DNA from 4 places in the Burkholderia sp. MR1-5-21 genome. Region 1 is predicted to be linked to each of the others. Evidence: predicted binding sites of a transcription regulator. Region 1 holds the regulator's gene; each other region holds the start of a gene.
The links. The regulator LexA, encoded in region 1, represses DNA repair genes until DNA is damaged. The targets are predictions, from matches to a motif close to ACTGTATNNNNATACAGT.
Positions count from the first base shown of each region.

Region 1 (5,852 bases):
AGTCCCTTGTTCGCGAGCGCGTCGATGTCGTAAGCGAGCGCGAGCGTCACGACATCCGCCTGCAGCCCGTCGAGCACCGAACGCGCCTGCGCGCCGGAGCCGCCGTGCGACTGCTTGAAGTTGACGGTCTCGCCCGTCTTCGCCTTCCATTCCTTGCCGAACGCCTGGTTGAAATCCTGGTACAGCTCGCGTGTCGGGTCGTACGACACGTTCAGGAACGGCGTATCGGCGTGGGCATGCGCCGCGACGCCCAGCGCCGCGGCCGCGCCCAGCGCGAATGTTGCGATCAGGCGGCTTACCCCGCCCACCAGCCCCGTGTTGCGCTTCACCATCCGTCGTTCTCCCGCGTTGTTGGTCATGTTGTCGGTCTTGCGATGTGCGGGCCAGTCTAACGAACGGGTTACATGATTAAAAATAATCGTTCTTCATTTTTTAATACTCAAAAGTGCTAACGCAGACGGGACGGACGGTTGCGGCAGACGAACCGGCGTCCGGACGTCGCGGGATCGCGCCGGAATCGCCGCGATCGCGACGAACCTCACGTAACACTTGAAATTCGCGAAGTACTGTATAAAAATACAGCTCACTGTCTATCCATACAGTTGAGCCATGACCAAACTCACCGCCCGCCAGCAGCAAGTGTTCGACTTGATCCGCCGCGCGATCGAGCGCTCCGGCTTCCCGCCCACCCGTGCCGAGATCGCGGCCGAGCTGGGCTTCAGCTCGCCGAATGCGGCCGAAGAACACCTTCGCGCGCTGGCGCGCAAAGGCGTGATCGAGCTGGCAGCCGGCGCGTCGCGCGGCATCCGCCTGCTCGGCATCGACGACGCGCCGCACCAGTTCACGCTGCCGCATGCAGGCCTGATGCAGCTGTCGCTGCCGCTCGTCGGCCGCGTCGCGGCAGGCAGCCCGATCCTTGCGCAGGAGCACATCTCGCAGCATTACGCGTGCGATCCCGCGCTGTTCTCCAGCAAGCCCGACTACCTGCTGAAGGTCCGCGGCCTGTCGATGCGCGACGCCGGCATCCTCGACGGCGACCTGCTCGCCGTGCAGAAGCGCACGGAAGCGAAGGACGGCCAGATCATCGTCGCGCGTCTCGGCGACGACGTCACGGTCAAGCGCCTGAAGCGCCGCCCCGGCGGCCTCGAGCTGATCGCGGAGAACCCGGATTACGAAAACATCTTCGTCAAGGCCGGCAGCGCGGAATTCGCGCTGGAAGGCATCGCCGTCGGGCTGATCCGCTCGGGCGAATTCTGACAATCCGTCTCGCTCAGGAGAACAACATGGAACGCCTTGCCCGCCTGCTGCCTTTCCGTCAATTCGGCCGTCTGCGTCACCTGCGCGGCCGCACACCCTGCGCGCCGCTGTCCGCGGCGCCCGTCGGTCATGAAGAAGTCGCAGTCGAACCGCATGCGTCCCTGCTGCCGTCGGCGCTGCCCGCGTTCGCGCGGGTATCGCTGAACGCCGGACTGAATCACGCGGAGCCCGCGCGTCGTGCGCCGGTGCGCGTCTACCACGGCCGGTCGCGCCTGATCATGGTCGGGACGATCGATGCGGTGTGCCGGATGATCGATCGCTGTATTGCGGAGGAACGTTCTGCCGCGCAGGGTGGTCTCTGATTGCGGAAGGTTCCCGCACCGGAGGCGCCGTGAATCACGCACCGGGCCGCGCGAAGCGGCTCAAACCCCTGTTGATCGTTGTGCTGGTGGCCGCCGTGCTTGCGGCGGTCGGCTACGCATACGCGTCACCGTATGTCGCGCTCGGCCGCCTGAAAGCGGCGATCGATGCGCGCGATGCGCAAACGGTCAGCGACTATGTCGATTTTCCGTCGCTGCGCATCAGTCTCAAGCAGCAGGTCACCGACGAGTTGATGCGCCGGATCGACCCGAAGCGGCAGGACAACAATCCGTTCGCCATAATCGGCGCGTTGATCGGCTCCGCGTTGATCGGGCCGCTGGTTGATGCGTATGCAACGCCCGAAGGCGTCGCTGCGCTGATGAGCGGGATACCGCCGCGCGGCAATCCGGGCGAGCGTCCGCCCGAATGGGCGGCGCAACCGCCGGGCGGCGCTTCGGGCACGCAGGCTGCCGGCGCGGCGAATCCGCCCGCGGGCAGCGCGCCGGCAGCAGCGCCATCGCCGCCGTCGCCGCCAACCGACCAGGCGCACGCAGCCGCGCCCGAGAGACGGCCAACGAGCGCCGGATACAGGAACATCGACGAATTTGTCGTCACCTACCGGCGCAACGTCGATGGCGCGCGCTACGCGGCGATCTTCCACCGCGAAGGTCTGTTTTCGTGGAAGCTGTCCGCGGTCGAACTGCACGACTGAACCGGCGGCATGCCGGTCCCGGCCGCACCCGGCGCACGGCGTGAGCCGGCGCCGGTCAGGCGCGCACATCGGGCACTCACTTCACCGTCGCGGCGTCGCGTTCACGGGCGATTTCGGCCTTCTGTTCTTCCGCCGTCGAGCAGGCCACCAGGATGCTGCAGCTCACCCGATCGAGCAGTTGGGTGTTGCCTGACCCCATCCACCATCTCGACAGTCCGCTGCGGCAGCGGTGCCCGACCACGATCAGGTCGACTTTCAGCTCCGATGCGAGATTCGCGATTTCGTCGATCGGGTAGCCGAACGCGAAATGGCCTTCGGCCTGCAGTCCCCGCTCGCGCAGCCAGTCCACCCCTTCCTGCAGGATTTCGCGCGCGGTTTCCTCGAAACGGCCGCACGCGACATCGGTCAGCAGCCCGGCGCTTTGCGCGATGCTCGAACGCATGTCGACGACGGACAACAGATGCGTCTCGGCCTTCAGGTCCATCGCGAGATTGGCACCGCAACGCAATGCCTTGCGTCCCTCGAGCGTGCCGTCGTAGCACAGCAGAATCTTGTTGTAGCTAGCCATGAAACCTCCCTATCGCAACAACGAACCCTACGCAATCATCATGGTGCGCCGCAATTCAGGACGCAAGGGATGGAAAACGCTGATTCGCCCCGTGCGGCCTGTTCGCGATGATGCAGTGCATGATCCGCCGCATGTTGCCCGCGTATCGCGCATGCGCGCCCTGAAGAGATGCAACCGATGCACTAGAATGGCCCGTCGGTGTCGCATATTCGCATCACGCATGCGTGTCGCGAAACGTCGCCGCACCGGACCATGACCGTGCGACGCGCGCCCGGCCGAACCGTCCGCGCGCCGGTGATCGCGCACCGGTAATGGCGCACGCGTTCGCCGGACACGTTTGATACGCTACACCTCCAACGACAATCTCGCCCATGTCCGTCGCACCGATCGATTTCCAGAATGTCGAAAAGCGCTATGGCGGCAAGCTCGTCGTCAACGGCCTGTCGTTTCGCGTGCACGCCGGCGAGTGCTACGGCCTCCTCGGACCGAACGGCGCCGGCAAGACCACGACACTGAAAATGCTGCTCGGCATCGCCTACCCGGACGCCGGCACGATCTCGCTGTGCGGCGAACCGGTGCCGTCGCGCGCGCGCCTTGCCCGTCAGCGGGTCGGTGTCGTTCCGCAGTTCGACAATCTCGATCCGGATTTCACGGTTCGCGAGAATCTGCTCGTGTTCAGCCGCTATTTCGGCCTGTCGGCCCATGACGCACGCGCGCTCGTGCCGTCGCTGCTGGAATTCGCGAAGCTCGAGAACAAGGCGGATGCGAAGGTCAGCGAGCTGTCGGGCGGCATGAAGCGGCGGCTGACGCTCGCCCGCGCGCTCGTCAACGATCCGGACGTGCTGGTGCTCGACGAGCCGACGACGGGGCTCGATCCGCAGGCGCGGCACCTGATGTGGGAGCGGCTGCGCTCGCTGCTTGCACGCGGCAAGACGATCCTGATCACCACGCACTTCATGGAGGAAGCCGAGCGCCTGTGCGATCGCCTGTGCGTGATCGAGGAAGGCCGAAAAATTGCCGAAGGCGCGCCGCACGCGCTGATCGAATCGGAAATCGGCTGCGACGTGATCGAGATCTACGGTCCCGAGCCGTCCGCGCTGCGCGACGAACTCGCCGCCTACGCGGTGCGTACCGAGATCAGCGGCGAGACGCTGTTCTGCTACGTGAGCGATCCGGAGCCGCTGAACGCGCGGCTCAAGGGCCGCGCCGGATTGCGCTATCTGCATCGACCCGCCAATCTGGAGGACGTATTCCTGCGGCTGACCGGCCGCGAAATGCAGGACTGACCGATCATGGACGTACGCGACTATTCCACTTCCGCCCCGTCCGCGCCGCCGCGCGAATCGCGCTTCGCGATCGCGATGCCCGCCAACGCGACCAACTGGTTCGCGGTCTGGCGCCGCAACTACCTCGTCTGGCGCAAGCTCGCGGTCGCGTCGATGATCGGCAATCTCGCGGATCCGATGATCTACCTGTTCGGGCTCGGTTTCGGTCTCGGCCTGATGCTCGGCCACGTGGACGGCGTGTCGTACATCGCGTTCCTCGCGGCCGGCACGGCCGGCTCGAGCGTGTTGATGTCGGCGAGCTTCGAAGCGATGTATTCGGGCTTCTCGCGGATGCACGTGCAGCGCACGTGGGAAGCGATCATGCATACGCCGCTCGCGCTCGGCGACATCGTGCTCGGCGAGATCGTCTGGGCAGCCAGCAAGGCCATGCTGTCGGGCGCCGCGATCATGATCGTCGCAGGCCTGCTCGGCTACGCGAGCTTCCCGTCGATGCTCACGGCGTTGCCGGTGATCGCGCTCGCCGGCCTCGCGTTCGCCAGCGCTGCAATGATCGTCACCGCGCTGGCGCCGTCATACGATTTCTTCATGTTCTATCAGACGCTCGTGCTGACGCCGATGCTGCTGCTGTCGGGCGTGTTCTTTCCGCTCACGCAGCTGCCGGAAATTGCGCAGCATGCAGCGCATGCGCTGCCGCTCGCGCACGCGGTCGAGCTGATCCGGCCCGCGATGCTCGGCCGGCCCGCGTCGCATGTCGGCACGCACGTCGCCGTGCTGGCCGGCTATGCGATCGGCGGTTTCCTGCTGTCTGCATGGCTGTTCCGGCGGCGAATGATGCGCTGACACCGGTGCATTGCGCACCGGGAACGCCCGCGTGCGATGCGCTCGCGTATTGCACATCGCTGGCACGTCAGCCGCTGGTCTCGCGCACCGCGCGTTTCACCCGCCCGTCCGGCGCGGCGACTCGCCTGCCCCGGGAGTCCGGAGCCGCTGCTTGTGCCGGCGGTGTCGCGCACGAAGCCGCTCGCGCGGCGCATGCACGCCGTCACTCGTCGTCGTCGCTCCAGGGAATCTCGACGTCCGTCAGGAACGCGACGGTCGCGAGCGGGCCGCCCTCATGGCGACCGAGCTTGCCGTCGGCGCGATGCCATTCGACGCGGAACTGCGTACCGGGATCGTCGGCCACCAGATAGACCGAGCGCAGCTCTTCGGGATCCGCGTCGTCGATCGGACCGTCGAACGACACGAGCATCTTCTGCGGCCACAGCCCGTTGACCGGATCGTAGGTGCGGTCGCCCTGCGGAATGTCGATGCTGGCATCGACGCCGATCGTTGCGGACGCCTCGACGATCATCGCGCCGAGTGCGCTCAGCACGGCGGTCGCGCGCGCCGAATTGGCCTGGCGAATCGCGAGATCGCCGCGCGTCAGCGCCTTTTCGAGTCGAGGATGAATCTTGGGTTGGGTCATGCGTTTTCCTGATTGCTTCTTGTGGGTGGCGCCGCACGCACGAAGCGGCGGCGCCGGGTGAATATGACGATTACCTGTGCCGGCCCGGACGTCCGATCGGCAGGCCTCGGCGGCGTGCCGCCCGCCTGAGGTCTCCGCCCACGCATCCGGACAGGGTGTCCCGGCCCATCGTTGCGCCGGCGGCCGCACGGCCAGGGCCGGACA
Region 1 is NZ_JBSAXD010000002.1:248,258-254,109, forward strand. It holds gene ACV229_RS03620 (sulfate ABC transporter substrate-binding protein) at 1-332, opposite strand, end outside; gene lexA (transcriptional repressor LexA) at 610-1,257, shown strand; gene ACV229_RS03630 (hypothetical protein) at 1,284-1,619, shown strand; gene ACV229_RS03635 (DUF2939 domain-containing protein) at 1,649-2,329, shown strand; gene ACV229_RS03640 (universal stress protein) at 2,406-2,897, opposite strand; gene nodI (nodulation factor ABC transporter ATP-binding protein NodI) at 3,269-4,183, shown strand; gene ACV229_RS03650 (ABC transporter permease) at 4,190-5,023, shown strand; gene ACV229_RS03655 (hypothetical protein) at 5,226-5,648, opposite strand.

Region 2 (5,852 bases), on a different contig from region 1:
AGCTTGATCGTGTCCATCGTCGCCATCGCGAGGCCTGCGCCGTTCACGAGACAGCCGATGTTGCCGTCGAGCGAGATGTACGCGAGGTCGAACTTCGACGCTTCGATTTCGGCCGGATCTTCTTCGTCCAGATCGCGGTACGCGACGATTTCCGGATGACGGAACAGCGCGTTCGAGTCGAAGTTGAACTTCGCGTCGAGTGCGATGACCTTGCCGTCGCCGGAGACGTTCAGCGGGTTGATTTCAGCCAGCGACGCGTCGGTTTCCCAGAATGCCTTGTACAGGCCTTGCAGGATGGCACGCGCTTGCGGAATCGAAGCAGCCGGCACGCCGATCTTCGCGGCGAGGTCGTCGGCCTGGGCGTCGAGCAGGCCGGTCGACGGCTCGACGATGACCTTGTGGATCAGTTCCGGGTGCTTTTCGGCAACTTCTTCGATGTCCATGCCGCCTTCGCTCGAACCCATCAGAACGATCTTTTGCGACACGCGATCAACGACGAGGCTGACATACAGTTCCTGCTTGATGTCGGCGCCTTCTTCGATCATCAGACGGTTGACTTTCTGGCCTTCCGGACCGGTCTGGTGCGTGACGAGCTGCATGCCGAGGATCTGGTTCGCGTATTCGCGAACCTGCTCGATCGACTTCGCCACCTTCACGCCGCCGCCCTTGCCACGGCCACCCGCGTGAATCTGAGCCTTCACGACCCAAACCGGGCCGCCGAGCTCTTCCGCCACCTTGACGGCTTCGTCAACCGAGAACGCCGGCTTGCCGCGCGGTACCGCGACTCCGAATTTCCGCAGGATTTCCTTACCCTGGTACTCGTGAATCTTCATGCGTGATTCCCTTCAGTCTGAGAGTTGGATGAAAAGTCGCTTAAGACGCTTCTTCGAATGATTTCCGTTCATTCCTTCGTGCCGTCCCGGACGGGCATGTCCGGCTCCGGCCGGCTCGCGCCATACCAGCGCGGGTAAAACTGCTGCACCACCTCGCCGTCGAACCGCAGCGCCTGGCAGCGGCCGAGCTGGAACGGCGGCTCCGCCTGTGCGGCGTCATGATCCGGCCCTTCGCCGCCCTCCTCCCGCACGTTCCACACGTCGCCGGCGAACGCCTGGATGGCCGCCGTCGGCAGCACGGCGCACAGCTCGGTGAGATGGGAACAGCCCGCGACACCGGACAGAAGCCGGGTCGCATCGCGGCGGAAATTGCGGAAGAGATTGAGCCCGACGAGGGCCCGGTAGGCGGGATTGGCGGATTGGCAATGACCGGGATATGGCACCCATTCCGACGACGACTCGGCGTCGACGACATTGAGGTCACGATCGATGGTCACGCGCAGCCAGAGTTCGTGGATCGGCAGGCCGTTGGGCCGGATGCCCGACGCAAGCGCGACATCGCGCGGCTTGTGGTCGGTCAGGCAGGCTTCGATGTCCCACAAGCCGTCGCCGCGCTCGTAGGCTTCCGCTCGGATTGCGCGTCGATGTCGCAACTGACGGGGCACGGGCTCGGATAGCGGCATGCTGGAGGTTGAGGCCGAAGAGGAAAACCCGTGGATTTTAGCATATTGAGTATTTGAGGCAGCCTGACGCGACGGCGGGTATTCCCGCCTGCCGGGAAGCGGTTGCATTGCAGCAAAATCGCGCGTTGCGCGCGCGCCCGCTGCGCTCAGTCGTCACCGAAGAATTCGTCGCCGCACTTGAGCAACTTCACGATGGTCGCGCTCGAGAAGCCGCGCGCCGCCAGGAAGCGTGCCTGCTTCGCGCGCTCGGCGGGCGTTTGCGGCAGCGCACCGAATTTCTTGCGCCAGACTGCCTGCGCACGCGCCCATTCGGTCTCGCGCAGCTGCGCGCCGACCGCTTCGACAAGCGTGTCGCCGACCGCGTGGCGCTTCAGCTCGTTGACGATCCGCGCGGCCCCGACCCGCGACGCGCGGCGATGCACGAGGCTCTCGGCGAAGCGCGCGTCGGACAGCCAGCCGTCCTGTTCCAGCGCGTCCAGCACCGGCTCGACGGATTCGTCCTCGCCCACAAAAGGCGCGAGCTTCCGCGCGAGCTCGGCGCGGCTGTACTCGCGCCGGGACAGATAGCCGAGCGCGCGGCCCTTCAGCGAACGGGCGGGTCTCGACGATGACGATGACGATGACGATGACGACGCACGCGCCGACGCGCCGGTCTCCGCCTCGGCGACGGCGCCGGACGATCGGCGTGTGCGACGCGGACTCTGGCTCGTGCGGGTATAGACGTCTTCCGGGGCCGCGGCAGACGCCGCAGACGCGCGATCGCGCGGGAAGCCGATGCCGGACACGCGGCGGCGCGCCCGGTCGTGCGAATCGAACGATTCGTCGTCGTCGAACGGGTCGTCCGGTGCAGTCACCTGAAACGAAACGAGGGCATCGTCGGATGCCCTCGTCGCGGTGCGGCTCACGGGATGCGCTGCGGACCGCCGGCTGGCGCCGGGGGACGCGGCACGCCGCCCGGAGCCGCCCGGCGCATCGCGCGCGTCGTGCTCCGCCGGCTTGCCCGTGTCATCCCGGCGCCTGACCATCACTCTTCTTCGCCCATCGCCTCGGCTTCGTTATCCGCGCCTTGCGGCATCGCGGCGACGCCGAGCGATTCGCGAATGCGGTTCTCGATCTCGAGCGCGATTTCCGGATTCTCGCGCAGGAATTCACGCGCGTTGTCCTTGCCCTGACCGATCTTCTCGCCGTTATAGCTGTACCAGGCGCCCGCCTTGTCGACGATCTTCGCCTGCACGCCGAGATCGATGATCTCGCCCTGACGCGAGATGCCTTCGCCATACAGGATGTCGAAGATCGCTTCGCGGAACGGCGGCGACACCTTGTTCTTCACGACCTTCACGCGGGTTTCGTTGCCGATCACCTCGTCGTTCTTCTTGATCGAGCCGATCCGGCGGATGTCGAGACGCACCGACGCATAGAACTTCAGCGCGTTGCCGCCCGTCGTGGTTTCCGGGTTGCCGAACATCACGCCGATCTTCATCCGGATCTGGTTGATGAAGATCACCAGGCAGTTCGTGCGCTTGATCGTGCCCGTCAGCTTGCGCAGCGCCTGCGACATCAGGCGGGCCTGCAGGCCCGGCAGCGAATCGCCCATCTCGCCTTCGATTTCGGCCTTCGGCACGAGCGCCGCGACCGAGTCGATGACGATCATGTCGATCGAGCCCGAGCGCACCAGCGCGTCGGTGATTTCCAGCGCCTGCTCGCCGGTGTCCGGCTGCGAGATCAGCAGTTCGGGCACGTTGACGCCGAGCTTCGACGCGTACTGGACGTCGAGCGCGTGCTCGGCGTCGATGAACGCCGCGGTGCCGCCGAGCTTCTGCAGCTCGGCAATGACCTGCAGCGTGAGCGTGGTCTTGCCTGACGATTCCGGACCGTAGATCTCGACCACCCGGCCGCGCGGCAGGCCGCCGACGCCGAGTGCGATATCGAGGCCCAGCGAGCCCGTGGACACGACCTGGATGTCCTCGGCCGCCTCACCGTCGCCCATGCGCATGATCGACCCTTTGCCGAACTGCTTCTCGATCTGCGCGAGCGCGGCGGCCAGCGCCTTGCTCTTCTCGGCAGTCAGCCCGGAGCCTTTCTTGCTATCTTCCATGAATCGTCCTTTGCTATGATGAGCAGCGTCTGATATAGGCGCGCCGGTTTTCAAGCCGCTGCGCACGAATGCAGACACTGTATAAAAAAACAGTGTTTTATGCAAGCCCGCGATGTGGGCCGCACGATACACGAACCACTTCGGAGACAGCCGCGCCGGCGCAAGCCCCCTGCCGGCCCCGGTTACGCAACATGCGAATTCTCATCGCCGAAGATGACAGCATACTCGCGGACGGCCTCACCCGGTCACTCCGCCAATCGGGCTATGCCGTCGACCACGTGAAGAACGGCGTCGAGGCCGACACGGCCCTGTCGATGCAGGCGTTCGACCTGCTGATCCTCGATCTCGGCCTGCCGAAGCTGTCGGGCCTCGAGGTCCTGAAGCGCCTGCGCGCGCGCAACTCCAACCTGCCCGTGCTGATCCTGACCGCCGCCGACAGCGTCGACGAGCGCGTGAAGGGCCTCGACCTCGGCGCCGACGACTACATGGCGAAGCCGTTCGCGCTCAACGAGCTCGAAGCGCGCGTGCGCGCGCTGACCCGGCGCGGCGCGGGCGGCGGCCCGACCGTCGTGCGCCACGGCTCGCTCGCGTTCGACCAGGTCGGCCGCATCGCGTATGCGAACGATCGCGTGCTCGACCTGTCCGCGCGCGAGCTCGGCCTGCTCGAGGTGCTGCTGCAGCGGATCGGCCGGCTCGTGTCGAAGGAACAGCTCGTCGACCACCTGTGCGAATGGGGCGAGGAAGTCAGCAACAACGCGATCGAAGTCTACGTGCACCGGCTGCGCAAGAAGATCGAACCGAGCGGCGTGCGGATCGCGACCGTGCGCGGCCTCGGCTACTGCCTCGAGAAAGCCGCCCCCGCGCCGGAAGCGGCGGCGTCCCAGCCCGCGGCCGCCGGCACGCCGCGCTGACGGCCGGCCGTCGCCGCCATGGCCACGCCGGCCCACCCCCACCATCCGGTCGGCGAACCCGCGTCCGCCGCCGACGCCGCGCGCGACGCGCGCTACGAGAACCCGTTCGCGCCGCCCGACGAAACCGAGGCCCCCGAAACCGCGCGCCCGCGTTCGCTGTTCGGCGAGATCCTCGACTGGATGCTCGCGCCGCTGCTGCTGCTGTGGCCGATGAGCATCGCCGTCACGTATCTGGTCGCGAAGACGATCGCGAACGGCCCGTTCGACCGCGCGCTCGAGACCAACGCCTACGTGCTCGCGCGACAGATCCATCCGGTCAACGGCGTCGCCGAGCTGACGCTGCCGCAGGCGACGCGCGACTTCCTGCGCGCGGACAACGTGGACAGCGTCTATTTCCAGGTGCTCGGCACGCGCGGCGAGCTGGTCGCAGGCGAGGCCGACCTGCCGCTGCCGCGTGACGAGGATCGGCCGCCGCCGGGCGTCGTCGTGTTCCGCGACGACCTGCTGCGCGGCAACGACGTGCGCGTCGCGTATACGACCGTCGCGCTGCCGCAGGCGAGCGGCGCGCAGCCGGTGCTCGTGCAGGTCGGCGAAACGCTCGACAAGCGCAACGCGCTCGCGAACGACATCATCAAGGGCGTGATCCTGCCGCAGTTCGTGATCCTGCCGCTCGCGATCCTGCTCGTGTGGTTCGGGCTGTCGCGCGGGCTTGCGCCGCTCAACGCGCTGCAGGCGCACATCCGCGCGCGGCGGCCCGACGACCTGTCGCCGGTCGAGGCGCAGCGCGCGCCGCCGGAGATCGAGCCGCTCGTCACGTCGTTCAACGACCTGCTCGCGCGCCTGGAACAGAACATGGCGCTGCAGAAGCGCTTCATCGCCGACGCCGCGCACCAGATGAAGACGCCGCTCGCCGGGCTGCGCACGCAGGCAGAGTTCGCGCTGCGCCATGAAGTGCCCGCGGACGTGCAGCGCTCGCTCGAACAGATCGCGACGAGCTCCGAGCAGGCCGCGCGGCTCGTCACGCAGTTGCTCGCGCTCGCGCGCGCCGAGAACCGCGCGAGCGGGCTGATGTTCGAGCCCGTCGAGATCGCGACGCTCGCGCGGCGCGCGGTGCGCGACTGGGTGCAGGCCGCGCTCGCGAAGCGGATGGACCTCGGCTACGAAGGCCCGGCCGATGACGACGACAACGCGCCGCTCGACGTCGACGGCAATCCGCTGATGCTGCGCGAGATGCTCGGCAACCTGATCGACAACGCGATCCGCTACACGCCCCGCGGCGGGCGCATCACAGTGCGTGTGCGCGCGGATCGGCCGGCGCGGCTTGCGTACC
Region 2 is NZ_JBSAXD010000013.1:121,061-126,912, forward strand. It holds gene sucC (ADP-forming succinate--CoA ligase subunit beta) at 1-833, opposite strand, end outside; gene ACV229_RS19205 (DUF2889 domain-containing protein) at 902-1,516, opposite strand; gene recX (recombination regulator RecX) at 1,663-2,541, opposite strand; gene recA (recombinase RecA) at 2,541-3,611, opposite strand; gene ACV229_RS19220 (response regulator) at 3,803-4,522, shown strand; gene ACV229_RS19225 (sensor histidine kinase N-terminal domain-containing protein) at 4,541-5,852, shown strand, end outside.
Region 2: a site for LexA is predicted at 3,688-3,705, ahead of recA (recombinase RecA). Genes of this name have one in related genera too.

Region 3 (5,852 bases), on a different contig from region 1:
CCGGCCTCGCGCAGCGCGCTCCTCGGCCGGTACGTCGTGACGGCTGCCGTCAGCGCCGCGCGCGTGCGCCCGTACTTCCGGTAGATGTATTGCATCACTTCCTCGCGGCGCTGATGCTCGAAGTCGACGTCGATATCGGGCGGCTCGTTGCGCTCCTTGCTGATGAACCGCTCGAACAGCATCGACTGCCGTGACGGGTCGACTTCCGTCACGCCAAGGCAATAGCAGACGGCAGAGTTCGCGGCGGAACCGCGGCCCTGGCACAAGATGCCTTGCCCACGCGCGAAGCGGACGATGTCGAACACCGTCAGGAAATATGCCTCGTAGTTAAGCTCGGCGATCAGCTGCAGTTCGTGCTCGACCTGGGCCTGCACGTCGACCGGGATGCCGGCCGGGAAGCGACGGTGCGCGCCGATGTAGGTCTGCTCGCGCAGGTAAGTCGCGGCGTCATAACCGGCCGGCACCAGTTCATCCGGATATTCGTATTTCAGGTCGTCGAGTGTGAACGTACAGCGCCGCGCGACGCGCACGGTTTCCTCCAGTGCGCCAGCCGGGTAGAGGTTGGCGAGGCGCAGGCGCGATCGCAGGTGGCGCTCCGCATTCGGCGCCAGCTCATAGCCGCATTCGGAGACGGGCCGGCCGAGCCGGATTGACGTCAGCACGTCCTGCAGCGGCTTGCGTGACCGAACGTGCATGAGCGGCCAACTGGTGGCCACCACGGGCACGCCGTGGCATGCGGCGACGCGCTCGACCACGCCCCGGTGGATGTCGTCCATCGCACGTGCGTGCAACGTCAACGCGACCCACGCGCGATCGCCGAACACACGGGCGAACCATTCGACCTGCGACTCGAGGCGCGGCTCGCTGGCCGGGAAGTCGGGCGACAGAATCGCGATACAGTCGGGCAGGCCGCGCAGGTGCGTAAAGGGGGCTTCCGGATGCTCGAGATCAAGCGGCGCCAGGCGGTACGCGCCTTTCTTGCTGCGCATGCGGCCGAGCGAAACCAGTTCGCAGAGGTTGCTGTAGCCGTCGCGGTTCATCGCGAGTGCGGTGAACGCGATCGCTGGCGATCCATCGGCGGCCGTCAACCGAAAGTGCGATCCGATAATCAGTGGCAGACCTGCCGCCTTCGCTTCGACGTGCGCACGCACGACGCCGGCGAGCGAACACTCGTCGGTGATCGCGATTGCGCTGTAACCGAGTTGTGCCGCGCGCGCGACGTATTCCTCGGCGTGCGACGCGCCATGCAGGAATGAAAAATCGCTGGCGACCTGCAGTTCCGCGTAAGCGGGCAGGGCGCCGTATTCGGCGGCGCTCATCGCGAATCAACCGAACAGGCCGTGCAAGAAGAACCGCGGTTCGCTGTCGTCGCTGGCCGTCGGCCGTTCCTTGAAAATCCAATAGCACACGCCGGCTTCATCCTCGGCCACGAAATAGTCGCGCGTGACGATCCGACCGTCCTGCCAGCCGCCTTCGATGCGCTCGCCCGGCGATACCATGCGCAGTGGCGTGCCATAGAACGGGCGATGCTGGCGCGTGAGCAGCGGGACAGGCTTGTCGAGCAGCCAGGCTGGCCGCGGCAGATCCGCCGGCAGCGGCGACGCCTTTGGCGCATCGCGCAGCGGCACCCATCTGGCGGCCGCTTCCGGACGGTAGTCGGCCATGGGCGCCGGGACGAGCACGTTCTCTGCGCCGAGGCGCGCGGTCAGCAGTTCGAGCAACCGCGTGTGATCCTGCGGCGTGCCGCCCGGTTCCGGGAACAGCGAATCGCTCGGTGCGGCCGCTTGCTGCACGCTGCGGGCAATGAGCCGCACGACAATTACGGGCCCGGCGAGTTCGACGTGCGCGAGCCGCTCCTTGACGAGGCGCGTCAGGTGCTCCTCGAACCGGGTGGGGGCGCCCAATGCGATTTCGATCTCGGTCGGTGCGATCGCATCGCGGCCGCGTTCGTGCTCGAGCAGCAGCGCAAACGCGGCGACGTCCAGTTGCTTCGCCGCGAGCCAGCCAGTCAGCTGCAGGATCAGCCGGCGCGCGACGAACAGCAGCGCCTCGGCATGCTCGACCCGGTCCATCAGTTCGACGCGGGTGTCGAACGAGGTCGGCATGTCGAGCCAGTCGTATGCGGCCGGCGCGGTGCCGGCGACTTGGTCGAGCCAGTCGAGCAGCTGCGTGCCGCACCGCTTCTTGAGCCCGGCGCGCGGCAGGCGCTGCAGATCTGCGAGCGTTTCGCAGCCGAGCTCGTCGAACCACGTCGCGAATCGGCGCGCATCGGGGGCGATCACGAGCGGCACGCGTGCGAGCGCACGGCGCAACGATCGGGCCGACAGCGCGAGCCCGCCGCGCAGGCCGCGGGCGACCATCCACGCTGCTGGGCCCGTCGATGCCACAGATATCGCGGCGGAGACCCCGAAGGATGTAACGACATTCCGAACGCGCTGACGCAGCGCGCGGACGCCATGGAAGAGGCGCACACTGGCCGTCACGTCGAGCAGCACGACGGCCTCGTCGGCGTCGACGACGCTCGGGGTGAACTGCAGCAGAGCGTACGCGACGCCGAGCACGAGCTCGCGCTCGCGCGCGACGTCGCGCTCGCGGATCTGCGCGTCCGGCGCGAGCGACAGCACCCCTCCGCGGCGCATGCCGGCGACGACGCCCAGCGCGCGCGCGGCACGATCGAGCGCCACGACGCGGCCACGCTCGAGCACGACGAGACCGCACGCATCGTCAGGTGATGGCGCCGGCGATCGTGGCCGGAACGCTTCGAGGTTGAGGTGCGGCAGATGCACGCCGATCCAGACTTGCATGACGATTCAACAAAATCGGCGAGGGTGATAGCGGGACGAACAGCGGCGTATCACGATGCGGCCCGCGACGCTTTACGAACGTGATGTCGACACCGTCGCGCTTCGGTGCCAGCGCGAGCCGCAGCGGCGCCGGCGACGCGTCGCGTGCGGCGGCTGCCGGTCGGAACAGAAAGAACAATGCAGAACCGCTTTGCGCGGCCAGATTGAGGCGGCGCAACGCGTCCGCGCGTATGTTCGACTGCCAAAGCAGCACCGCGGCACACGTGCCGGCGCGCAGCGCCTGTTCAGCGGCCCACAGCGCGTCAGCCGTGCGCGGCGCCGGTAGCGTGATAAACCCGGACGGATCGACGCCCCAATACGCGAGCGCGAGCGGCTGCAGCGCGTGCGGCGGCTGAATGAGCACGATCGGCCGGCCCGCCAAGCGCGCGAGCACGGGCGCCAGAAGCCGGAGCTCGCCGATGCCGGGCTGCTGCGTGAGCAGTTCCACCAGCGCACTGGCCGGCCAGCCGCCGCCAGGCAGCTCGGCCGTCAGTTCCGGATGGCCTGTGTCGACGCCGCGCGCGCTCGAGCGGGCCAGTTGTGACGCTCGCCAGAGCGATGGGTGAATTCGCTCGGGGTGGACAAGGGCGGGGTGCATGGACGAAACGCTAGCATTACTGTATGGATATACAGTAATGCTAGCGTACGCAGGCCGGATAGGCGAGCGTCGCTCGCAACTATAAACGGGGTCGAATCGTATAATCGCGCGCCAACGGACCAAAGCGGCGAAAGCGGTACAAAAACCGCGAGCTTTCGAGGCGAATATGGGACGCGACGGCGCTATGCTGGATCAACCTACCGCGCGATCCAGCGCATCGAAAGTCTCAATCATCGGCGATCTTCTGATCGCCCCCGCTTTCTTACCTGTCCCTTTCAAGCCCCTGCATGCGGGCCTTGCTCCCGTATGGAGGTGGCACGCGCATCAGTGGAGTACCTATGCCATCCGTTTCCTTCGCCACCTCGCCCGGCCGCTCGCGGGCTGCGACCGTGAGTCCGAGCCACTGGCGCCCGGACTTCGCCCGCATCCGCGGACATGTCGCGAACGCGATCGCCGACCAGATCGAGGCGGCCATTCGTTCTGGCGTATTCAAGCCTGGCGACAAGCTGCCGACCCAACAGGCAATTGCCGACTCGCTGGGCTTCCACCTGAACACCGTCTACGCCGCGTTCAAGGAACTCACGCGGCGAGGATTGGCCCTCAGGTTCGCCCGTCGGGGCACATTCGTGCTCGACTTCGAATCAGCCTGACCATTTCAATCGCCGGCTTGTCGCCAAGGCGGGCCGCACTCAACCCTCGCGGGCACGCCCGCAAGGGCCTGCTCGCGTCAAATTGCGAGCAACCATGATCTCCTCTGTCTCAACGGGCCTCGCGCCTGATTTGCCCACTTGGCAGCGCAACGCTCCCAAGACCGATGACCTCACCGTCCGAGTCGGCATTCCACACCGGGGCGGCAAGCTCGCCTTTCATGCCTTCAACGAAGGGTATCCGGCCATGGTGTCGGCGAACGCCTTCTGGAATCCCGCGGTGCATCAGTTCCAGTTCCCGGACGCAACCGACCTCACCGAGCTGGACTACGCACTCGACAGCGCAGGCTTTACCGCGATGATGCTGTGGAAGCGGAAAGGGCGTCAGCGCGGGATGGCTGGTGTGTATCCGTGGACCTGTGCACAGTTCGTCGAGCTCGCCTCGTTGTCCGGCGCGACCTGGTATTCGGCGCCCGACATGGCGTGCGAGCCGGAGCTTGCGTCGAACCAAGCCGAAGTTGATTACCGCGTCGACGCGACCGCAACGTTGCTCGAAGGCACGCTGCGCGTCTGCTATGCATGGCAAAACGCGCTCGCGCGCTCCAGCGACGCCCAAACGGTGCAGAACCTGATTCGGATCCCCACCCCAGTCATACAGGGATGGTCCGCCTCGACGTACGTCCGGAGCCTTGAACTGACGCTGGAGGTGTGGGAGCGGTGGCAGCCGTGGGTCGCGCCACCGACGCTCATCGGCGTCGGCTCAGTATGCCGGCGCAGTTTGACTGACCCGCAACATGGGCTGTTCACCATCCTTGATCGGCTCGAACGCGCACTACCGAAAGGGATGCGGCTGCACCTCTTCGGCGTCAAGGGAGACGCCCTGCGTGAACTGAAGATGCACGACGCGGTCGCGTCCGTCGACACGATGGCCTGGGATTTCGGTGCTCGCGTGAAGGCGCATCGGGCAGGGCGGTCAAACACGATCGCCCACCGCTCGGCGGAAATGACCCGCTGGATAACCGCGGCGCTATCGCGCACGCGCCCATCGGCGGGCGACCAGTACCGCCTATCTCTCGCTGTGTGAAACCACACGGCACCTCTCTCATCGCCGCGCACGCGGTTTTTCTTACCCCACTGGGCGGCCCAATCGGGCCGCCCATATTTCTTCTGGAGCACATATGGAATCGCGACACGACACCACTTCCGGCTCGGTGCCGGTTCGACATCGCCTCGACATGGCGTTCTGGTCGGACCTCGATCCCGAAGTCGCAGACCTCGACGCGGATTCGCACGTTGGCCGAGCCGTTTGCGGCCTTCTCGTCCGTTTGCAGAGCGTCGTCAACACGCAAGCGGAACTGGAGTCTGAGCATGTCGATCTGCTCAAGCAGATTGGAATACGCCAGTCCAGTATTTGGCTGTTCGGTTGATAGCCGCAATCGTTCAATCATGCCCCCAGCACGCCCGGAAACTCCACGGAGGGGGAATTCACGCTTTGAAAAGGATCACGTATGAGACGCAAACGAAAGAAGCGCCTCGCCCAGCTTCGGCCACCGGGTATCCGTGTGGACGAGGTCGGCCGGGTCATCGGCCACGTAAAGGCCGTCGTTCGCAGCATCGGTCACGTCGACGACGATTCCGTCATTGACCTTGTACTGGAGTCAGCCAGTGGCCTGTCGATCACGCTGTCTGACACGGAAGAAGAGTGGGTCGTGTTCAGAGTGCTTGGCCGGGCGCGACTTATCGATTCGGACTACGCCCACCGGT
Region 3 is NZ_JBSAXD010000022.1:4,919-10,770, forward strand. It holds gene ACV229_RS26395 (error-prone DNA polymerase) at 1-1,319, opposite strand, end outside; gene ACV229_RS26400 (Y-family DNA polymerase) at 1,326-2,804, opposite strand; gene imuA (translesion DNA synthesis-associated protein ImuA) at 2,725-3,441, opposite strand; gene ACV229_RS26410 (winged helix-turn-helix domain-containing protein) at 3,780-4,091, shown strand; gene ACV229_RS26415 (deazapurine DNA modification protein DpdA family protein) at 4,186-5,172, shown strand; gene ACV229_RS26420 (hypothetical protein) at 5,267-5,515, shown strand; gene ACV229_RS26425 (hypothetical protein) at 5,597-5,852, shown strand, end outside.
Region 3: a site for LexA is predicted at 3,460-3,477, ahead of imuA (translesion DNA synthesis-associated protein ImuA). Genes of this name have one in related genera too.

Region 4 (5,852 bases), on a different contig from region 1:
CGGGCACGATTCGCCGTGGCACGCGTTGTCCGGGTGCTCGCACGCCTTGTCGCGCGCGACGAGTTCGAGCACGCGCAGCGGCAGCGCCGGCGTGCCCGCGCCGAGCGTCGTCGCCGCGTCGAGCGCGAGCGCGCGGCCGGGCGTCTTCGCGGTCAGGAAGAAGATGCGGTCGAGCTCGCCTTCGCCGCATGCCTTCAGCAGCGGAAACACGGTGCCGAGCGTCTTGCCGATCCCGGTCGGCGCCTGCGCGAGCAGGCAGCGCTCGTCGCGCGCGGCCCGATACACGGCGACCGCCAGTTCGCGCTGGCCGCTGCGGAATTGCCCGTGCGGGAACTGCAGCGCGCGCAGCGACGCGTCGCGCGCGTCGCGATGCGCGGTCTCGCGTTCGGCCCAGCCGATGAAGCACGTGCATTGCTCGGCGAAGAACGCGGCGAGCACGCTTGCCGGCAGCGTTTCCGTGAGCACGGTCTCGCGCTCGGACACGATGTCGAAATAGATGAGCGCGACGGTGATTTCCGCGAGCCCGCGCGTATCGCACAGCAGATGCGCATACACCTTCGCCTGCGCCCAGTGCAGCGCGCGGTGGTTTGCGGGCATCGCGTCGAGGTCGCCGCGATAGGTCTTGATTTCCTCGAGTCGGTTCGACACGGGATCGTAGCCGTCCGCGCGGCCCCGCACGGTAAGCGTGCCCCATGTGCCCGTCAGCGGGACCTCGGTCTCGTAGCGCGCGCCGCGACGCGACGTCACCGTGCCGTGCCCGGCAATCCCCTCGAGCGCGGTCGGCGCGGGTGTGAAGCGCAGGTCGAGGTCGCCGCGCCGCGCGGTGAACTCGCACATCGCCCGCACCGCGACGACATAGCTCATGCGGACAGCCCCGTCGCGTCGGCGTGCGTGACCGCGCCGCCCGCCCATTCGACGTCGACGACGCGGACCGGAATCCCGTGCGCGATGCAGTAGCCGAGCCAGCGCGTCTGGTTGTCCTGCAGCCGGTCGCCGGGCCCTTTCACCTCGATCAGCTCGTAGCGCCGTTCGTCGGGCCAGAACCGCACGAGGTCGGGAAGCCCCGAGCGATTGCTGCGGATGTCCGCGAGCAGGCGCGCGAACCAGAGTCGCAGATGTTCGGGCGGCAGGCAGGCGAGCGCTTCGTCGAGCAGCGCCGGGCTCAGCACGCCCCAGAACACGAACGGCGATTGCACGCCCATCTTCGTCGCGTAATGACGGCGAATCGTGTCGCGATACGTGCCGGAATCGAGCTGCGCGAAGCACGCGTCGAACGCGTCGGCACGGCGCGCGGCGAAATCGGGCGCATGCAGGTCGGCCGGCCCGCGCTGGAACGGATGGAAGAACGCGCCCGGCACCGCCGCGAACACGGGCTCCCAGCACAGCAGGCCGAACAGCGAATTGATCAGCGTGTTTTCGACGTAATGGACCGGCGCGCCGGGTTGCGCGAGATGGTCGCGCACCGCGTATTCGACACTCTCGAACGCGTCCGGGCGCACGAGCACGAGCGTTTCGCGCGGCACGTCAGGCGCGGTGGCTGCCCGCTCGACCGCGCGGCCGAGACGGCGCTGCAGCCGCGGCAGCATCCGTTCGACGCGCTGCCGCTCCTCGTCGCTTTCGAATGCGTCGCGCGCATCGAGTGCCAGCGCGAGCGCATCGTCGTCGCGGCCGCAGCGTTCGAGCACGCGAATCCGCCGGTGGCGGCTGCCGGGCCACGCGCTGCGCACATACGCATCGAGCGCGAGCGGCCACGCGTGGCGGCGCTCGCACGTCTGGCCGAGCGTGAACAGGAGCTTCGCGCGGCGTGTCGCGAGCCACGGCTGCACGCAATCGACCGTGTCGATCAGGTCGAGCAGCGGGTCGAACGGCGCATCGTCGGGCCACGCGTCGAGCGCGGCGCGGCACGCGTGCAGCACGAGATACGTATCGACGTCGCTGCGCCGCTGGAATGCGCGCGACGACGGCGCGAACGGCACGCTTTCGTACTGGAACACGCCGAGATCGGCGAGCACGAATTCGCTCCAGTCCTGGTGGAGATTGCCGAAGAACATCAGCCGCAGCCGGTCGCATAGCGGGCCGACCGTCACGCGCAGCACGCGGTCGACGGTCGATGATTCGCCGGCCGCTGGATCGCCGGCCCCCGCTTCGTCGGCCCCCGGATGGCCGGCCCCCGGATGGCCGGCCCCCGCAAACCACACGTCGAACGGCTGCGCAACGTCATGCGCAGGCCGCAGCAGGTCGAGCCATTCGACCTTGCGCGCGCCCGCATGCGCGCCCAGCACCGGGAACATCTGCAGCAGTTCGGCCTTGGTGGACAACGAGAAGATTTCGTCGAGCGTCAACGGCGGCGCCGGATCGACCCACCCGAGCGCGACGAGCGGCCCGGCCGCGTCGAGCGCGCAGCCGATCTCGTCGTAGCGGAGCTTGCTCGCGCGGAAGTCCGGCCCGTTGCGCATCAGCATCCGCACGAGCAGCGCCCGCGACGCCTGCGGCAGCGCCGCGAAGGCCTGCAGGAACGCGCGCTCGCCGTCGTCGAGCACGTCGTCGTAGCGCTCGCCGAGCCAGCTCAGCGCACGCTCGAAATTGGTCAGGTAGTAGAACGCCGGGGGCGGCAGCGAAGCGGGTGTCACGGGAATCGGTCACTGTACGTTTGTACAGGTTCGAATCATAACAAATGTGCCGGCGGAGTCGACCGGCCGGCGCCCCCGCCCGCGACCACCACGGCGCGGTCGACGACGTCTCGCCCCGAGCGTGGCAGATCGCAACCGTTCAGAACTGGTAATTCACGGACAGGTCGAGCACGCCGTTGGTCGTCTGCTGCGTGACCGGGCTCGCGGCCGCGCGCCCGACGAGCTGCTCGATTGCGCCGTCTGCCGTCAGGAACCAGTGCTTGTTCACGAACCAGATCATCGTCACGCCCGCCCCGACCGACTTGATCCCCGCGCCGGACGAATAGCGCGGCAGCCCCGAGCGCGCGGCCGCGGCATCGCTGACGCCGAACCAGCTGTTCATGTAGCGCGCATCGGCGAACGACACCGTCGGCCCGGCGAACCAGTAGAAATTCTCGTTGCTGCCGGGCATCGGCATGTACGCGGACAAGTCGCCGATCCAGCCGTTCGAGCCGCCAACGCTGCGCCGCACGTCCGCGCGCAGCACGAGCGGAAAATCCTTCGAGATCACGTAATCGGCCGACAGCTTGAGCACGGGTGCCGCGTTGATGTTGTCGAAGCCGTTCAGGTGCCCGATATCGTCGGCGGAACGGCGCCCGAGGTCGTAGCCGACGGACAGGCTGACGCGCCAGTTCGGCCCGCGCAGCACGTTCGCGCCGGCGCCTTCGCCGGTCGAGACGAAGAACAGGTCGCGATAGCGGATATCGAGATTCGGCCCGCCCAGCACGTGATAGCGGTCGGAGCCCGGATAGCGCGGTTGATACGTCATGCCGGCGCCGACGCTGACCTGCCAGGTCGGAACGTTCGGTTCGAACAATTTGATGAGCGGGACGCCGGCCGAGAATTGCCACTCGCCGAGCGGCGACGGCGTCTGTGCCGATGCGGATTGCGGACTCGCGGCCGCGACGAGCGCGAACGCCGACACGCGACAAAAGAGCCGGCTTGCGCCGGACGACAGCAACTGGCGAGCGATGACCATGAGCGGTGGTATCCGTCCGTTGCGTGGAAAAGGAGAACGCGCTGCGCGCCGCCTGCCGCGAATTCGATGGCCCGCTGCGCGAACGCAGTGTCCGCTGAATTAACGGACATCCTACGCGACACGCGTGCGGACGCAAAGTGCTTGCACGCGTCGCCATCCGCGCCACCGCCGTGCGCATCGAATTCGCACCCGCAGAGCTTCGTGTCCTAACGTAGACTTTGTCTGGGTGCCTTCATCACGCGTCGCGCCGATCGATGCCGTCGGCGCGTGCGCACCGGGCCCGGCACCGTCGCCCGTTCGGCATGCGGGCAAGCGCGTGCGCGCGCGGAAGGCCGGGCAAGATGCCTGCGGAAGTTCGCCCACCGACCGAAGGAGGTTCGATCATGACCGTCCAAGCCACCGGCAACCGCCACGCCGCATCGCGGGCCACACACCCGTTCGGCTGGCTCGCCTCACAACACAAGCGGCCTCCCGACAAGACCGAAGAACGCATCGACGAGGGCCTCGAAGAAACGTTTCCCGCCAGCGATCCGCCGGCGATCGGCGGCGCGTCCCGCATCGATCCGTCGAAACCGCCGCGCGAGCACGGGCGGCATGCGCCGGACGCACCGTCGAAGCCGGGCAACCCGCGCTAGCGCGCGGCGTCCGCTTCCGCTCGCTGCTGCTCGAAGCGCCCCGATCGCCCGAACACGTCAAGCGACCCTGAACTGCCCGACCGTCGTCGCGAGCGCGTTCGCCTGCGTCTGCAGCGCGGCCGCGGCGGCCGTCGACTGTTCGACGAGCGCCGCGTTCTGCTGCACCATCTCGTCGAGCTGCGTGACCGCGCGATTGACTTCCTGGATGCCGCGGGTCTGCTCGTTCGCCGCGTGCGTGATCTCGGAGATGATCGTCGTCACGTTCGCGACGTTCGTGACGATTTCACGCATCGTCTCGCCCGCCTGACGCACCTGCCCCGATCCGGCCTCGACGCTCGCGACCGTCGATTCGACGAGCGCCTTCACTTCGCGCGCGGCCTGCGCGCTGCGTTGCGCGAGACTGCGCACTTCCTGCGCGACGACCGCGAAGCCGCGGCCCTGCTCGCCTGCGCGCGCCGCTTCGACGGCCGCGTTCAGCGCGAGGATGTTGGTCTGGAACGCGATGCCGTCGATCACGCCGATGATGTCGCCGATCCGGCCCGACGCTTCCTCGATGCGCGCCATCGTCGACACCACGTCCGACACGACCGAGCCGCCGTGCGACGCGATCTTCGACGCGGCCGCCGCGCGCTCGTCGGCCTGGCCGGCCGCCGCGGCCGACTGGCCGACTGTCGCGGTGATCTCTTCCATCGACGCGGCCGTCTCTTCGAGGCTCGCCGCCGCCGATTCGGTGCGCGACGACAGATCCTGGTTGCCCGCTGCGATCTCGTTGGCCGCGGTGCGCACCGATTCGCTCGCATCGCGGATCTGCAGCATCACGCGGTTCAGCTTGTCGACGAAGCTGTTGAACGAGCGCGCGATGTCCGCCACTTCGTCGCTGCCGTCCGCGGGCAGCCGCTGCGTCAGGTCGCCCGAGCCCGAACCGATCGCCGCCATCGCCTGACGTACCAGGGACAGGCGACGGAACGCCGTCGCGGTGATCGCGCCGATGATCAGTGACGCAATGCCGACGATCACGACCAGCGTCACCAGCGATGCGGTCAGCAGCGAACGCGTGCCCGCGGTCGCCTCGGCCTTGTCGAGCGCGACGAGCGCATACCAGTCGGTGCCCGGCACCGGCTGTGCGCGGACCAGCTTCGCGTCGCCGCCGACGTGCACCTCGACCGGCGCGCTCGCGTTCGCGATCGACGCAGGCGCGAGGCTGGCGAGATCCGGCGACACGTCGGCGACCGGCTTCAACGTGAGCTTCGGGTCCGGATGCGCGACGACATGGCCGTTGCTGTCGATCAACATCCCGAAGCTGGCCGGCGTCGGGTGGATCGACTTCACGTTCGCGATCACGCTGTCCATCGCGACGTCCGCGGCGACGACGCCCTTGAGCGCACCGTCGCGCAGGATCGGTACCGCGAACGAGACGACGAGGTTGCCGGTGCCCGCATCGACGTAAGGCGGCGTGACGACCGGCTTACCGGCTTGCGCGGCCTGACGGTACCAAGGGCGGCCGGTCGGGTCGTAGTCCGGCGGGATGCCGGTCGGGTCGGAGAACTTGAACGTCTTGTCCGCGTAGCC
Region 4 is NZ_JBSAXD010000001.1:383,337-389,188, forward strand. It holds gene ACV229_RS01615 (ATP-dependent DNA helicase) at 1-864, opposite strand, end outside; gene ACV229_RS01620 (VRR-NUC domain-containing protein) at 861-2,630, opposite strand; gene ACV229_RS01625 (MipA/OmpV family protein) at 2,770-3,648, opposite strand; gene ACV229_RS01630 (hypothetical protein) at 4,032-4,283, shown strand; gene ACV229_RS01635 (methyl-accepting chemotaxis protein) at 4,341-5,852, opposite strand, start outside.
Region 4: a site for LexA is predicted at 2,642-2,659, ahead of ACV229_RS01620 (VRR-NUC domain-containing protein). Genes of this name have one in related genera too.